DNA from 2 places in the Lysinibacillus sp. NPDC093712 genome. Region 2 is predicted to be linked to the other one. Evidence: predicted binding sites of a transcription regulator. Region 2 holds the regulator's gene; the other holds the start of a gene.

Region 1 (3,426 bases), on a different contig from region 2:
TTAACACTGTGACGAAAGGAGAAATACAGATGGATCAAGATATGAAAGACAGCATGTTTAGTGCATTAGAAAACGTAATCGACCCTGAGCTTGGTATTGATATCGTCAACTTAGGTTTAGTATATGATGTAGATTTAGATGACGAGGGGTCAGCAACAGTTACAATGACATTAACTTCAATGGGCTGCCCGATGGGACCGGTTATTGTCGATCAAGTAAATACAGCTATGAGTGAACTACCAGAGGTAAAAAGTACAAATGTAAATATTGTATGGAACCCACCTTGGTCAAAAGATAAAATGTCTCGCTATGCGAAAATGGCATTAGGTGTCCGCTAGTAGATTGACTTCTAATAATATGAATAAAAAATCCCTGCTTGCACATAACTGTAAGCGGGGATTTAATATTTATTTTGCTTTAACAGAAGTCCTCCGCTTTTATAGGGGAGACATGTCAAAGATGCACGGCATTCACTGAGCATTAAACCCTCGGCTTAATGAAACCTGCGAATGTCTCAAATACGTCACACCGTTGTTGATAAATCAGTCAATACGGCAAATTTGCAATGGGCAATTTTCACAGGCAATTTCATTTTTTAAATATTGTAAATCAAGAATTGTAATATAGCCTTTTTCGAAGGATAGAATGTGATGTTTTTTAAGATCGTTCAACATTCGGTTAATCATTTCTCTACTTGTAGCACATAAATTCGCAATTTCTGAATTTGTTAATGGTAAGTCGATAAAAATTGACTCATTTTCTAATGGCTTCCCATACGTATTTGAAAGGCGAATTAGCGTTGAAAATAAAGCTCCTTTTTTACCATTTAACACTAAATCACGTAGACGGCTTTGATATTTTAAATTTTCTGTTTGCAACCATTTCATATACTCTACCATTAAATGTGGCTGCTCCACTAATAGATGCTCTAATGATTTACGACTTAAAACATATAACGTTGAAGGTTCTAAAACTTTAGCTGTCATCGAAAAATAAGTGAGGTTACAAAATAATGAGCCTTCACCAATTATACTATCAGGACCGCAAATTCGAATTGTTAATTCCTTTCCATTTTCGGTTTCCTGGCTAATCGAAATAGCCCCTGTTTTAATATAATAAATTTCTTTAGCTCGTTCCCCTTCTAAGAAAATTTTACTATCTTTATTCACTTTAATAAAAACTCCATTATTTTTAAAAAGTGCATGCATTTTCTCTTGAATATTATCCATTAGTACCATATATCAAACACATCTCTTTCTTTTTGTAATAAAAATTACCTGTATTACAAAAGGATGACGATAATCATTTCGATATACTAAAACAACGAAACATACCACTATTATAACGTAATTTTCCATTTTTCAGTAAAAAATTTTTGAGCTTTTTTTTTGCTACGGTTTGTCGATTGTTGTAAAATAAAGTTAGTCAAAAAAGGTCAAACTTTTCATGAAATCAAAATAAGGGTAAAGATATAAAAAAGAAGAGAGAAGAGGAGTGCTACAATGCAATTTCAACAAACTGATGATAAAAAGCCATTAGAGCAATTTGGTCGTAACTTAGTTGAAGAAGTAAAAAACGGAAAAATGGACCCTGTAATTGGACGCGATGAAGAAATTCGCAATGTGATTCGAATTTTGACGCGTAAAACAAAAAATAACCCGGTCTTAATCGGTGAACCAGGAGTAGGTAAAACAGCCATTGTAGAAGGGTTGGCACAACGTATTGTGAAAGGTGATGTTCCAGAAGGATTAAAAGAGTGCGTATTGTACGAGCTTGATATGAGTGCATTAATAGCTGGTGCAAGTTATCGTGGTCAATTTGAAGAACGATTAAAGGGCGTACTAAAAGAGGTAAAAGAATCTGAAGGGCGCATTATTTTATTTATCGATGAAATCCATACAATTGTTGGGGCTGGTAAAACAGACGGAGCAATGGATGCCGGAAATATGTTGAAGCCTATGCTTGCACGTGGTGAACTCCATTGTATAGGAGCTACGACATTAGACGAATATCGTATGTATATTGAAAAAGATCCGGCTTTAGAACGCCGCTTCCAACAAGTGCTTGTTCGAGAACCGTCTATTGAAGATACCGTTTCTATATTGCGGGGCTTAAAAGAACGCTTTGAGCTGCATCATGCAGTACGTATTCATGATCGGGCTATTGTAGCGGCAGCAGAGCTTTCAAATCGCTATATTACAGAGCGTTTTTTACCTGATAAAGCGATTGATTTAATCGATGAGGCATGTGCGATGATACGAACAGAAATCGATTCGATGCCGCAAGAACTAGATGCGGTGACTCGTCGTATAATGCAGTTAGAAATTGAAGAACAAGCATTGCGTAAAGAAAAAGATGAAGCTAGTAAAAAACGTCTTGAGCAATTACAAGAAGAGTTAACAAAACTTAAAGATTCATCAGAAGGGATGCGAAAACAATGGGAAGCAGAGAAAGAAGCATTGCAAGGCATCCAGAAAAAACGTGAATCACTTGATAAATATCGTCGCGATTTAGACGAAGCGGAAAGTAAATATGATTTAAATAAAGCTGCTGAATTACGACATGGGAAAATTCCTGCACTTGAAAAAGAGATTCAAGAGATGGAGAAACATCTAGAAAATGGTAGTGAGACACGTATTTTGCGTGAAGAAGTCACATCTGACGAAATTGCATCAATTGTATCTCGTTGGACAGGTATCCCTGTAACAAAGTTAGTTGAAGGTGAACGTGAAAAATTACTGCGTTTAAAAGATACGTTACATGAACGGGTTGTAGGACAGGATAATGCTGTTCAGCTTGTTACAGAAGCAGTATGGCGTGCCCGAGCAGGCATTAAAGATCCACATCGCCCAATTGGTAGCTTTTTATTTCTAGGGCCAACAGGTGTGGGTAAAACAGAGCTCGCTAAGGCGCTGGCTGCACAGTTGTTTGATTCCGAGGAGCATTTTATTCGTATTGATATGAGTGAGTATATGGAGAAACATAGCGTATCACGTCTCGTTGGTGCACCTCCAGGCTATATCGGCTATGAAGAAGGTGGACAATTAACTGAAGCGGTTCGCCGTAATCCGTATTCTGTCGTATTACTCGATGAAATTGAAAAGGCTCATCCTGATGTAGCGAACATCTTATTGCAAATTTTAGATGATGGTCGCATTACAGATAGTCAGGGACGAATGGTGAATTTTACAAATACCGTAATTATTTTAACATCCAATATAGGCTCTAGCTATTTAATGGAAGCACAAGAAGATGATGCTGGAGTTGAAGATTTAGTTATGGTAGCGCTGCGCCAGCACTTTAAGCCAGAGCTTTTAAACCGAGTGGACGATATTATTATGTTCCATGCATTGTCTGAAGAACATTTCACTGCGATTGCTTGGAAATATGTTGAGCAACTTGTAAAACGTGTAGCTGAGCAGGAAA
Region 2 (3,426 bases):
ATAAGCGCTAATAGTAAATGTTCTGTGCCAATATAGGAATGGCCTAATTTACGCGACTCATCGACTGATAATTCAATTACTTTTTTCGCACGAGGCGTGTAGTGCACGATTGGTCCAACGTCCTCTGTTCCTTTACCGACTAGCTCTTCAATACCTGCTTCAATCATTTGAGGGCTTATATCAATGGCTTCTAATGCTTTCGCAGCTATACCACCGCCTTCACGAATAAGCCCTAAAAGAATATGCTCTGTTCCTATTGATTCGTGCTTCCAACGAATTGCCTCTTCCTGTGCAAGCTGTAATACTTTTTGTGCGCGTTGTGTAAAACGATTAAACATCATATGAATCCTCTCCTTTTCCCCCTATAATAGGCTTACTCTTAGTTTCTAGAAATAATGCCTCTCGCAACATTTTTGCTCGTGCTCTGTCTCGCTCAGCAGGCGGTAAAACCTCTCCTGCATAGTGCTGTAAAAAACCAGGCTGCATGCTGACAACGCATTCGTTTAAAGATGTTGCTTTAATATTATCAATCAACTGCAAATCCACTCCTAAACGTACATTTGATATGCAAGTAGCAGCTTCTTCACTTGTTAAAATTCGAGCATGTGTTAATGTCCCTAAAGCTCTATATACACGATCTTCTAAAGCAAGTTCCGCTTTTTCCATTAGCTTACTTCTTGCTTGTCGTTCTTTTTGAATTATTTTTTCTGCAACACTTTGGATGTCTGCTAAAATGTCTTCTTCTGTTTTTCCTAGTGTAATTTGATTTGATACTTGATAAATATTCCCTAAATTTTCACTACCTTCACCGTATATACCCCTAACGGTCATCCCTAAACGAGTCATTGCATTGATGATTTGATTCATCTGACCTGTCAATGTAAGCGCGGGAAGGTGCATCATAACAGAAGCACGTAATCCAGTACCAATATTGGTTGGACAACTTGTTAAATATCCAAAAGTATCACGAAACGCATATGGCAAGGCTCCTTCTAAGGCTCGATCAATCTTATTTGCTTGCTCGTAGGCCTTCTGAAGTTGAAAACTCGCCGTCATACATTGAATGCGTAAATGGTCTTCTTCGTTCACCATAATGCAAATAGATTCATCCTCAGACAGCAACATAGCGCCGACTTGCTCTTTTTTTGCAAGCTGTGGACTAATTAAATGCTTTTCAACTAAAATTTGTCGTTGTAACGATGTTAAATCTTTTATAGAAAAATAAGAATATCTTTCTTGAAGCTTGGAACTGTCCTGTATTGCATGGGTGACAGCCTGCTCTACCTGTAATGCTTCGTTTTCCGAGAAAACTAAAGGGAAACGAAAACCATCTAAGTTCCTCGCAAGGCGGATGCGTGTACTAATGACGATATCTGAATAATCATCCTCCATATCCATCCAGGCAGGTGTAGCACGCTCTAAAAACGATTCAATCATCATGACACATCACCACCTTCGAATTGTAGCTGTTGCTCAAGATTTTTTGCCTCGTCACGAAGCTTCGCCGCTTCCTCAAATTGCTCCTCGTCCACTGCAGCCTTCATGCGTTTTCGAATATCTTCAATTTGCTTTTTAATGACAAAAACATTGTTTTGAGCACCAGGCATTTTACCTATATGCTGAGGTCCTGCTTGAATACGATTAAACAGCTTTGGCAAATGCTCGCTAAACGTGTCATAACAACTAGGGCAACCAAATTTACCCTCTTTTAAAAATCGCTTATACGTAAATCCACATTGTGGACATGTTTGTTGCTGAGGTGGCGCTTGCTGTTTTTCACCGACTTTTTGCCATGTAGGTGAGCCAAACCAGTTGGATAATAATTGTTGAATCGATACAGGCTCTTGTTTAAACTCTGCATGAAACGGATGGAACTGTGAGGCACAGACATCGCAATAATGGTGTTCCACCTTCTGCCCATTTTGTACTTGTGTCACAGTTACTGTCGCATTGCGCTGCTTGCAATGTTCGCAAATCATTTCCATCACCTCTTTATTTTTGCTTTTCATATTTAATGGTTGTTAACATCGCTCGCAAAATTTTTGCACGAATGCTATCCCGTAAAGGTAGTTGTAAATCTAAAGTCGAACGATCAACCGCTGCTAACATTAATTTCGCTTCTCGCTTCGAAATTACCTGCTCATCAATCAAACGATATACTACACCCTCCGCAACCGTTTGGGAGGCTCCCCCTTCAATTTGCAAGAGCACATCATCTATCAAATCAATTTGTGAGTTTGCACGGACACGTAAAATACGAATGTATCCACCGCCGCCCCGTTTACTTTCAACAAGGTAACCCCGCTCAGCTGTAAATCTTGTATTGATCACATAATTTATTTGTGAGGGCACACATTGAAATTTATCGGCAATTTCACTACGTTTAATTTCAATATGCCCTTCTCCACCTAATTCAAGTACTTGCTTTAAGTAGCCTTCTATGATGTCTGAAATATTACGCACTTTAGGAATACACCTCGCTTACCTCACTGACTTTGACTATCTTTGACTATCTTTGAGTATATTATACAAAACGCTTGAAAATAATTGCAATTATTTCGCACAAAGATTTGTGTAAAGCGCATTGTTTAACAGATTGTCTACAAAAAAACAGCCGGTAGGGACATATTAACTTAATTATGATGTACATTTATATCTGTGTATTGTAAAAAAAGGAGTTGGGGTTAAAAAAGGCTTGTCCCTAATCATTAAAATTAGTTTTGCCTATAATGTACCCTTTTTGCTTATAGAAAAAACGCAAGCATATGCACATAGCATATACTTGCGTCATTAAAAATTATACCCAGCGTCCAACTATCGGGTAACGCCAAGGTTCCTCTGAAAATGCCTTCACGATTCCGATAATAGGTACGATGTAAACCATAGCGATGAAAATTAGTAAGAACGGTAAACCGATTAATACAAAAGATAGGATACTAGCAATTACTATCAATATGCCCATCACGATTTGGAACAATAAAGCTTGCACCGAAACACTTTTCACTTCTTCATCTGAACTAATTAGGAAAAATAAAATCGGCACTAAAAATGGCGCAAAAAACGCGCTGGCATGTATGATTACCTTAGACCATTTTGTTTCCATATATATCAACCTTCCTTTATGGTATGTCATTATTATTAATACTCCTATTTACGGAACTATACGCTAAATAGTTTCAAATGCTACTTAAATTTTTTTGAAAGGTAAGTGATACTAGATGGAATTTAATAGCACGCTTGCTAACGAATATGAAAAAGGCATCCGACGTACATTACCAAGTTACGATGCCATGCTGCGTTTAACGAAAGCTTTTTATCAATCCGTACTACAAGAAAAAGCTAGTTTTTTAGTTGTTGGCTCAGGTAGTGGTAATGAAATTATACAGTTAGCTGAGCAAAGACCCAATTGGTCATTTGTCGGTATAG

What was found. Region 2 encodes CtsR, which represses protease genes until heat stress. Its sites were predicted from a motif close to ATGGTCAATAAAGGTCAAACA; they were not measured.
Region 1: the regulator CtsR is predicted to act here: its motif matches at 1,422-1,442, upstream of ACQKNX_RS15450 (ATP-dependent Clp protease ATP-binding subunit).

Annotation. Positions count from the first base shown of each region.
Region 1 covers NZ_JBNNUU010000003.1:586,978-590,403, reverse strand. The annotation lists gene ACQKNX_RS15460 (metal-sulfur cluster assembly factor) at 30-338, shown strand; gene ACQKNX_RS15455 (Crp/Fnr family transcriptional regulator) at 543-1,238, opposite strand; gene ACQKNX_RS15450 (ATP-dependent Clp protease ATP-binding subunit) at 1,503-3,426, shown strand, end outside.
Region 2 covers NZ_JBNNUU010000005.1:62,915-66,340, forward strand. The annotation lists gene ACQKNX_RS18260 (ATP-dependent Clp protease ATP-binding subunit) at 1-341, opposite strand, end outside; gene ACQKNX_RS18265 (protein arginine kinase) at 331-1,440, opposite strand; gene ACQKNX_RS18270 (UvrB/UvrC motif-containing protein) at 1,437-1,979, opposite strand; gene ACQKNX_RS18275 (CtsR family transcriptional regulator) at 1,993-2,463, opposite strand; gene ACQKNX_RS18280 (DUF4870 domain-containing protein) at 2,798-3,103, opposite strand; gene ACQKNX_RS18285 (class I SAM-dependent methyltransferase) at 3,219-3,426, shown strand, end outside.